3 regions of the Kitasatospora sp. NPDC097605 genome follow, and region 2 is predicted to be linked to each of the others. Evidence: predicted binding sites of a transcription regulator. Region 2 holds the regulator's gene; each other region holds the start of a gene.

Region 1 (3,271 bases), on a different contig from region 2:
CGGGCGTTCACCCCGACGTCATGGGACACCTTTGGGCCGGTCCTGTAAAGTCGGGGTGAGCGCGCCGTCTACGCGCGTAAAACACACCACGCTGATACACCAACCCCAGCATCTGCCTGATGCAGAGTTGGCGCGACCGCTCGGCGGCCGCGGCCCGGACCCGGCCCCTCGCCGGACCGGCCCGGTATCTACCCCGGTCGACGCGCGAGAGGACGACTCTCGGCGCCGTCGGGGCCACCCCATGCCCTGCCGCGCTACCAGGCAGCAGGAAGGACCGACCGTGACGGCCCGCCGAACGGTCGAGAGCGTCGAGGACGCCCGGAGCACCACCCCCGCGACCACCGCGACCACCTCGGTCGCGCCCGCCGCGACCACCGCCGAGTCCGCTGCGGCCGCCGTGCCCGCCGCGCCCGCCCGCGTCGGCTACGGGGCGCTGCTGCGCACGCCCGGCGCCTGGACCTTCCTGGCCCCCGCGTTCGTCGCGCGGCTGCCCTACGCGATGCTCGGCATGGGCATCCTGCTGCTCGTCAAGGACACCCACGGCTCCTACGGCACCGCCAGCACCGTCGCGGCGGTGGCCGCCGTCGCCCAGGCGCTGATCGGCCCGCAGACCGGGCGGCTCGCCGACCGGTACGGCCAGGCACCGGTGCTCGTCCCGACCGTCCTGGTGCACGCGGTCTCGGTCGGCGCGCTGATCGCGCTCGCGCTCGGGCACGCGCCGGCCTGGAGCCTGTTCCTGGCCGCCGCCCCCGCCGGGGCGAGCGTCCCGCAGATCGGCGCCATGGTGCGGGCCCGCTGGATCGCCACCTTCTCCGCCGAGGGCGCGTCCGCCGGCTCGGCCGCCAAGGTGAGCACCGCCTTCGCCTTCGAGTCCGTGACGGACGAGTTCACCTTCGTGATCGGCCCGATCCTGGCCGCCGCCGTCGCCACCTCGGTCAGCCCCTCGACGGGGCTGGTCGCCGAGGCCGCGCTGACCCTGGTCGGCGGTCTGGCCTTCGCCGCCCAGCGGCGCACCGCGCCCGCCCGGGTGGTGCGCGAGCCGGGAGTCCGGCAGGCCTCCGCGCTCGGCTCGCCCGGCGTCCGGCTGCTGGCCGGCACCTTCCTCGGTGTGGGCGCCGTCTTCGGCGGCCTGCAGGTCTCGGTGAACGCCTTCGCCGACTCGGTCGGGCAGCACGGCGCGGCCGGCACCGTGTACGGCGTCTTCGCCGGCGGCTCGATGGTCGCCGGTGTGCTGTACGGCATGGTCGCCTGGCGGCGCTCCGTCCAGCAGCGGATGGTCATCGGTTACGGCCTGCTGGTGCTGGGCTGCTCGACCCTGTGGGCGATGCCGAACCTGGTCGCGCTCTCGGTCGCCGGGCTGGTCTGCGGCCTGGCCATCGCGCCGACCCTGATCAGCGGCTACACCCTGGTCGAGACGCTGGTCGAGGACGGCGCCAAGACCGAGGCCTTCACCTGGCTGACCGGCGCCATCGGCCTGGGACTGGCGACCGGCGCGATGGCGGCCGGGCGGCTGATCGACGCGCACGGGCCGTCGGTCGGGTTCCTGGTCCCGGTGGCCGGGGCCGGGCTGGGCCTGGTCGCGCTGGTGACGCTGCGGGGGCTGCTGACCCCGCAGGACCGGCGCTCCGCGGTGGTCGCGGGCTCCGCCGGGCGGGGTGCGCCGGCCCGGCCGGCGGCCGCGACCGAGGGCTGAGCGCGGTGGCCGGATCGGACACCACGCCGGACTCATCTCACATTCGAGTCGCTGGACTGATCCACCGGAATGCCGCATCATTGACCATCGTTAGCACTCATCAGGCGAGAGTGCCAGGAGGAAGACAAGTGCCCACGTACCAGTACCAGTGCACCGAGTGCGGCAACGGCCTGGAGGCGGTGCAGAAGTTCACCGACGAGCCGCTGACCACGTGCCCCGACTGCCAGGGACGGCTCCGCAAGATCTTCTCTGCGGTGGGCGTGGTCTTCAAGGGCTCCGGCTTCTACCGGACCGACAGCCGCTCCTCCTCCAGCAGCTCGGTGGGCGGGGGTTCGTCCTCGTCCTCCTCGACGTCGACGTCCTCCTCGTCGTCCTCGTCGTCGAGCTCGTCGACCCCCGCCGCGAGCCCCGCTCCGGCGGCCGGCTGACCTTCGGCCGGGCACCGGCACCAGCTTTCCGAACGGCCCGCCGTTCCCGCTTCCGAGCGGGTGCGGCGGGCCGTTCGTCGTCTCCGGGACGTTCGGCTCACTCGTCGGGGTGAAGGAGCCCGTCCACAGCCCCGGGTTGTCCACAGGCTGGGGAAAGCGGCTCACGGCGGGGGCGCGGGCGGCCCAGAGTGGCGGTCACCGGAACCCCGAAGCCGATCCTGGAGGTGCCCGTGCGCACCGGTTCGCCCGTCCTGTCCCCCCGCCCGCTGCCGATCCCGCCGCTGCCCGCGTCCAGCGTCCCGCCCCGGCAGCCGGTGCCGCCGTTCCCGCCGATCGGCGGCCGGGCCGGCCCGCGCTGCCGGCTGCGACAGGTGCTGCGCTACCGCGCCCCGGTCCCGGCCGTGCTGCTGTTCGCGGCGGCGGCCGTGCTCACCCTCGGCCCGGCCTGGGCGGGCCCGCCCGCGCCCGGGACGCCGCCGCCGGTGGGCCGAACGGGTTGTCCGTCGGAGGGGGCGGAAAATCACCCGTGACCGGCGGGGGACTTCGTCGTTCACGCGGCATGAAAGGCTTCAAGGAATTCCTGCTGCGCGGAAACGTCGTCGAGCTGGCGGTCGCCGTGGTCATCGGCGCGGCCTTCACCAACATCGTCAACGCCTTCGTCAAGGGCGTGATCAACCCGATCGTCGGCGCCTTCGGAGCCAAGGACCTCGCGTCCTACAGCTCCTGCCTCAAGGGGCCCTGCGAGCTGTCCGCCACCGGCGAGGTCACCAGCGGCATCCTCATCCTCTGGGGCAACGTGCTGAGCGCGGCCCTGCAGTTCCTGATCACCGCCGCCGTCGTCTACTTCTGCCTGATCCTGCCGATGACCCGGTTCACCGCCCGGCGCAAGACGCTGGCCGAGATCCAGGCCGAGGCCGAGGCCAAGGAGGTGCTGCTGCTCACCGAGATCCGCGACGCCCTGGTCACCCGGGCCGGCTGAGGCCCGGCCGGACCGGCGACGCCTTCGCTCAGTCCCCGTGGTGCGGCGGGCGCTGGCTCAGGTACCAGTCCAGCCCACGGCCGCCGCTCCCGCCCGTCCCGGGGCGGTCGCCCCAGCCCGCGTCGGTGTCGTCCCGGGACTGCCGCTCCAGCGGGTCGCCGAAGACCAGCC
Region 2 (3,271 bases):
CGCGGAGGCCAGCGCGCTGGGCCGGCCGGTGAGCTGGGCGGCGGCCCGGTCGGCGGCCAGCTCCCGGTAGCGGGAGAGCAGCCGGGTCAGCAGGAAGCTGATCGCGTACACCGCGATCGACACCAGCGGGATGATCAGCGCGATGATCGCGGCGTTGGAGTCGTTGCTGTTGCGCCCGCCGCCCATGAAGCCGCCGTACATGGCGATCCGGGTCATCGCGCCGGCCAGGACGCCGAGGAAGCCGGCCACCGTCATCACGGCGACGTCCCGGTGGGCGACGTGCGACAGCTCGTGCGCGAGCACGCCCTCCAGTTCCTCGGGTTCCAGCCGGCGCAGCAGTCCGGTGGTGACGCAGACCACCGCGTTCTGCGGGTTGCGGCCGGTGGCGAAGGCGTTCGGCATGTCGTTGTCGGCGACGGCGACCCGGGGTTTGGGCATGTCGGCGAGCGCGCAGAGCCGGTCGACGGTGCCGTGCAGCTGGGGGAACTGCTCCGGGGTGACCCGGTGGGCGCCCATGGCGCGTTCGGTGATCTTGTCGCTGAACCAGAACTGGGCGACGAACAGGCCGCCGGAGATCAGGACGATGATCGGCCAGGCACCGCGCAGCAGGGCGATCAGCAGCCCGGTGAAGCCGACGTACAGCAGTCCGATCAGGAACATCGTCCCCACCATCCGGCCGGTCAGGCCGCGGTCGGGGGCGAAACGGGTGTGCTGGCCCGAGGTCGACATCGCTGTTCCTCCGTTCGCCGTCCGCTTCCGATGCTGCCACCCGGGCGGGCCCGCGGCATCACCCGCGCGCCGCGAACTGCGGGCAGGATCACCCCGGCCGGGCCGTTCCTGCCGTCGGACCCGGGCCTTACACTGGCAGGTACGGTTCTGGCACTCGGATGGTCGGAGTGCCAAGGCCGGGGCCCTGCGGGGCCGGCCCGGACAGCTCGAATGCGGACACATGCCACAACGGCGTGTCACAACGGACAACGCGTGAAGACGGAGGTGCGTGCCCCATGGCCGGTGAGGTCCGCCAGCTCGACGACCGCAAGCTCGCGGTGCTTCGCGCGATCGTCCAGGACTACGTGGGGACGGAGGAGCCGGTCGGCTCCAAGGCCCTGGTGGACCGCCACAACCTCGGGGTCTCCCCGGCCACCGTCCGCAACGACATGGCCGCGCTGGAGGAGGAGGGCTACATCCACCAGCCGCACACCAGCGCCGGGCGCATCCCCACCGACAAGGGCTACCGGCTGTTCGTCGACAAGCTGGCCGAGGTCAAGCCGATGAGCGCGCCCGAGCGGCGGGCGATCCGGCACTTCCTGGACGGCGCGGTGGACCTCGACGACGTGGTCGCCCGCACCGTGCGGCTGCTGGCCCAGCTGACCCGCCAGGTCGCGGTGGTGCAGTACCCCTCGCTGAGCCGCTCCACGGTGCGGCACATCGAGCTGGTCGCGCTGGCCCCGGCGAAGGTGATGCTGGTGCTGATCACCAACACCGGCCGGGTCGAGCAGCGGCTGGTGGACTGCCCGGGCACCGTCGGCGAGACCCTGCTGTCGGACCTGCGGGCCCGGGTCAACGCGCGGGCCGCCGGCCAGCGCCTCCCGGACGTCCCCGGGCTGCTGGAGGAACTGCCCGCGCTGTTCGAGGCGGCCGACCGGCCGACCGTGTCGACGGTGCTGGCGACGCTCTTCGAGACGCTCGCCGAGCAGAGCGAGGAGCGGATCATGCTGGCCGGCACGGCCAACCTGACCCGTTTCGGCCACGACTTCCCGCTGACCATCCAGCCGGTGCTGGAGGCACTGGAGGAGCAGGTCGTCCTGCTCCGTCTCCTGGGTGAGACCGCGGACGCCGGGATGACGGTCCGGATCGGCCGCGAGAACGCCTACGAGGGGCTGAATTCCACGTCGGTCGTCTCGGTCGGTTACGGTTCGGGCGACGAGAGCGTGGCCAAACTGGGTGTGATCGGTCCGACCCGGATGGACTATCCGGGCACAATGGGGGCGGTGCGAGCGGTGGCACGGTACGTGGGCCAGATCCTGGCCGAGTCGTAGGGACGGGCACCGTCGGACCTGACGGTGCCCGAAGTCGCAAGCACTCTTACAGGCGGAACAAGCGGAGCATTTGGTGGCCACGGACTACTACGCGGTACTCGGCGTCCGACGGGATGCGGGGCAGGACGAGATCAAGAAGGCGTTCCGGCGCCTGGCGCGCGAACTGCACCCGGACGTCAACCCGGACCCGAAGACGCAGGAGCGGTTCAAGGAGATCAACGCCGCCTACGAGGTGCTCTCCGACCCGCAGAAGCGCCAGGTCTACGACCTCGGCGGCGACCCGCTCTCGCCGAACGGCGGGGGCGGCGGGGCGGGCGGCTTCGGCGCGGGCGCGGCCGGCTTCGGCTTCTCCGACATCATGGACGCCTTCTTCGGCGCCGCCTCCGGCCAGCGCGGTCCGCGCTCGCGGACCCGGCGCGGCCAGGACGCCATGATCCGGCTGGAGATCACCCTGGAGGAGGCCGCGTTCGGCACCACCAAGGAGCTCCAGGTCGACACCGCCGTCACCTGCACCACCTGCAGCGGCGAGGGCGCCGCGCCCGGCACCTCCGCGCAGACCTGTGACATGTGCCGCGGCAAGGGCGAGGTCTCCCAGGTCACCCGGTCCTTCCTGGGCCAGGTCATGACCTCCCGCCCCTGCCCGCAGTGCCAGGGCTTCGGCACCGTCGTGCCGACCCCGTGCCCGGAGTGCGCCGGCGACGGCCGGGTCCGCGCCCGCCGCACCCTGACCGTCAAGATCCCCGCCGGTGTCGACAACGGCACCCGGATCCAGCTGGCCGGCGAGGGCGAGGTCGGCCCCGGCGGCGGCCCGGCCGGCGACCTGTACGTCGAGATCGCCGAGACCACCCACGCGGTGTTCCAGCGGCGCGGCGACGACCTGCACTGCACCGTCACCATCCCGATGACGGCGGCCGCGCTCGGCACCCAGGTGCCGCTGCAGACGCTGGACGGGGTGGAGGAGGTCGACATCCGGCCCGGTACCCAGTCCGGCCAGTCCATCCCGCTGCACGGCCGGGGCATCACCCACCTGCGCGGCGGCGGCCGGGGCGACCTGATAGTGCATGTCGAGGTGCAGACGCCCACCAAGCTCGACGCGGAGCAGGAGGACCTGCTGCGCCGCCTGGCGGTGCTGCGCGGCGAGGAGCGGCCGTCCGGCCAGTTCGCGCCCGGGCAGCAGGGGCTGTTCTCCCGGCTGAAGGACGCCTTCAACGGCCGGTAGCCGTCCCGTGCGG
Region 3 (3,271 bases), on a different contig from region 2:
CGCTGCTGTTCCGCCCGCCGTACGGCGACGGCGCCAACACGCCGGCGCTCAACTCCGCGGTGCAGCAGTGCGGGCCGAAGGCGATCGTGCTGTGGCGCGAGTCGATGCAGATCCACGACATGCAGTACCAGGCGGCGGACAAGAAGCTGCGGCCCGGCGACATCGTGCTCGCCCACTTCCGGGGCCCGAAGGACCTCAAGGGCGAGACGATGACGCAGATGTTCGGGGAGCTGCTGGCCCGGATCCAGGAGCAGGGCTTCGCGGTGGCCCGGCTGGAGGACTACATCGCGGCGCCGCCCGCCTGAACGGCCGCGGCCGGCCCGGTCACCGGGTGACCGAGCATCATCAGCGGGCCGTGGTCGGTGCGGCTGAGGATCACCGTGACGGTGTTCGGGCCGCTGGGCCTCAGCTGGCGGCGCAGCTCCTCCGGGGTGATCGCCATCCCGCGCTTCTTGATCACCACCGTGCCGACGCCCCGCTCGCGCAGCAGCGCCTTGAGCTTCTTGATGTGGAACGGCAGCACGTCGGTCAGCTCGAAGCCGTGCGCGTAGGGGGTGTCGACCAGCTCGTCCGAGGTGACGTAGGCGATCTTCGGGTCGATCAGCCGCCCGCTCACCCGCTCCGCCACCTCGGCGACCAGATGGGCGCGGATCACCGCGCCGTCCGGCTCGTACAGGTAGCGGCCGACCGGGCCGGCCGGCGGATCGGGCAGGTCGCCGCCGGTGAGGCTGGCCCGCTGCGGCAGCAGGGTGGCGCGGTGCGGGCGCTCGGCCCGGGTGCCGAACCAGAGCACCGCCTCCTTGACGTCGCCGTGGTCGGAGACCCACTCGGCCTCCGCGTCGGCCGGCACCGCCTCGTGCGGGATGCCGGGGGCCACCTTCAGCGCGCCGACCGGGGTGCGCCGGCCGGCCCCGATCGCCCAGGACAGCGGCGGCGCGTACGCCTCGGGGTCGAAGACCCGGCCGCGCGAGGTGCGCCGTGCCGGGTCGGTGAAGACCGCGTCGAAGCCGGTGACGTCGACGTCGGCGACGTCCGCGCAGCGCACCTCGACCCGGTCGGCCAGGCCCAGGGCGGCCGCATTGGCGGCGGTGGCGGCGCAGGCGGCCGGGTCCTTGTCGACGGCGAGCACCTCGACGCCCGCCCGGGCCAGCGCCAGCACGTCGCCGCCGATCCCGCAGCAGAGGTCGGCCAGCCGCTTCACCCCGAGGTCCGCGAAGCGCCGCGCCCGCCACTCGGCGACCTCGCGCCGGGTGGACTGCTCGACGCCGTTGGGCGTGAAGTACATGAGATCGGCGTCGGCCCCGAACTTGGCCCGGGCCCGCTGCCGCAGCCGGGCCTGCCCGAAGGCCGCCGACACCAGATCGGCGGGGTGCTCCTTGCGCAGCCGGGTGGCCAGCGCCAGCTCCTCCCCGGGCGCGAAGTCGCGCAGTTCGGCGAGCAGGGACTGGCCCCGGTCGGTCAGCAGGGGCCGCAGGTCGTCGTTCTCCACAGGGCCATTCTCGCCGGTCGCGGCACGGGCCGGGGCCGCTCGGACCGGCTCGGTCATGGACCGGGTCCGCGGCCCCGGGCCTTCGCACATGAGTACGGCCACTCATCCACGGCGTGGTGCCGACGGGCGCGTCGTTGGCACTCTGGTTGACTGAGTGCTAACTGCGGCCTATGGTCGTCCTAGCACTCCCCACCGGGGGAGTGCTAACGCGACAGTGCGTGTCTGACCCCCGCGACGGCAGACGCGTGTGTTCGCCCCTACCCGTTAGAAAACCCCGTAATCTCCGAAGGGGAGCTCGGACGTGACCACCAGCAGCAAGGTTGCCATCAAGCCGCTCGAGGACCGCATCGTGGTCCAGCCGCTCGACGCCGAGACCACCACGGCCTCCGGCCTGGTTATCCCGGACACCGCCAAGGAGAAGCCCCAGGAGGGCGTCGTCCTGGCCGTCGGCCCGGGCCGCTTCGAGGACGGCCAGCGTCTGCCGCTCGACGTCGCCGTCGGTGACATCGTCCTGTACTCGAAGTACGGCGGCACCGAGGTGAAGTACCAGGGCGAGGAGTACCTGGTGCTCTCCGCCCGCGACGTTCTCGCCATCATCGAGAAGTAAAGCGTCCTGCCACGCCCCGGATCCGTGTCCCTAGTGACAGGGGACCGGGGCGTGGCTGTTGGTTCACGTAGTCGAGCGGCCGCCGCGAAGGCCGCACCCCCGAGGGAATAGGGAACATGGCGAAGATCCTGCAGTTCGACGAGGACGCCCGCCGCTCGCTGGAGCGCGGTGTCAACAAGCTGGCCGACACCGTCAAGGTGACCATCGGCCCCAAGGGCCGCAACGTCGTCATCGACAAGAAGTTCGGCGCCCCGACCATCACCAACGACGGTGTCACCATCGCCCGTGAGGTCGAGCTCGACGACCCGTACGAGAACCTTGGCGCGCAGCTCGTCAAGGAGGTCGCCACCAAGACCAACGACGTCGCGGGTGACGGCACCACCACCGCCACCGTGCTGGCCCAGGCCCTGGTCAACGAGGGTCTGCGCAACGTCGCCGCCGGCGCCGGCCCGGCCGCCCTGAAGAAGGGCATCGACAAGGCCGTCGCCGCCGTCTCCGAGCACCTGCTGTCGGTCGCCCGCGAGATCGAGGGCAAGGACGACGTCGCCGCCGTCGCCACCCTGTCCGCCCAGGACGCCCAGGTCGGCGAGCTGATCGCCGAGGCGATCGACAAGGTCGGCAAGGACGGTGTCATCACCGTCGAGGAGTCGAACACCTTCGGCGTGGAGCTGGACTTCACCGAGGGCATGCAGTTCGACAAGGGCTACCTGTCGCCGTACTTCGTCACCGACGCGGAGCGGCAGGAGGCGGTCCTCGAGGACCCGTACATCCTGATCAACCAGGGCAAGATCTCCTCCATCCAGGAGCTGCTGCCGCTGCTGGAGAAGATCCTGCAGGGCGGCACCTCCCGCCCGCTGCTGATCATCGCCGAGGACGTCGACGGCGAGGCGCTGTCCACCCTCGTGGTGAACAAGATCCGCGGCACCTTCAACGCGGTGGCCGTCAAGGCCCCGGGCTTCGGTGACCGCCGCAAGGCGATCCTCGGCGACCTGGCCGTCCTGACCGGCGGCACCGTGATCTCCGAGGAGGTCGGCCTCAAGCTCGACCAGGCCGGTCTGGACGTGCTGGGCTCGGCCCGCCGCGTGACCGTCACCAAGGACGACACGATCGTCGTCGACGGTGCCGGCGAGTCCGAGGCCGTGGCCGGCCGCGTCGCCCAGATCAAGGGCGAGATC

What was found. The regulator HrcA, encoded in region 2, represses chaperone genes, less so after heat shock. The targets are predictions, from matches to a motif close to TTNGCACTCNGNNNNNCNGAGTGCNAA.
Region 1: a site for HrcA is predicted at 1,784-1,810, ahead of ABTX81_RS29830 (FmdB family zinc ribbon protein). Genes of this name have one in related genera too.
Region 3: a site for HrcA is predicted at 1,624-1,650, ahead of groES (co-chaperone GroES). Genes of this name have one in related genera too.

What each region holds. Positions count from the first base shown of each region.
Region 1 is NZ_JBEOSF010000034.1:94,554-97,824, forward strand. It holds gene ABTX81_RS29825 (MFS transporter) at 398-1,693, shown strand; gene ABTX81_RS29830 (FmdB family zinc ribbon protein) at 1,822-2,121, shown strand; gene ABTX81_RS29835 (hypothetical protein) at 2,310-2,651, shown strand; gene mscL (large conductance mechanosensitive channel protein MscL) at 2,681-3,100, shown strand; gene ABTX81_RS29845 (hypothetical protein) at 3,129-3,271, opposite strand, start outside.
Region 2 is NZ_JBEOSF010000014.1:18,630-21,900, forward strand. It holds gene htpX (zinc metalloprotease HtpX) at 1-729, opposite strand, end outside; gene hrcA (heat-inducible transcriptional repressor HrcA) at 1,005-2,039, shown strand; gene dnaJ (molecular chaperone DnaJ) at 2,113-3,258, shown strand.
Region 3 is NZ_JBEOSF010000005.1:31,977-35,247, reverse strand. It holds gene ABTX81_RS07345 (polysaccharide deacetylase family protein) at 1-305, shown strand, start outside; gene ABTX81_RS07340 (class I SAM-dependent methyltransferase) at 281-1,489, opposite strand; gene groES (co-chaperone GroES) at 1,791-2,096, shown strand; gene groL (chaperonin GroEL) at 2,213-3,271, shown strand, end outside.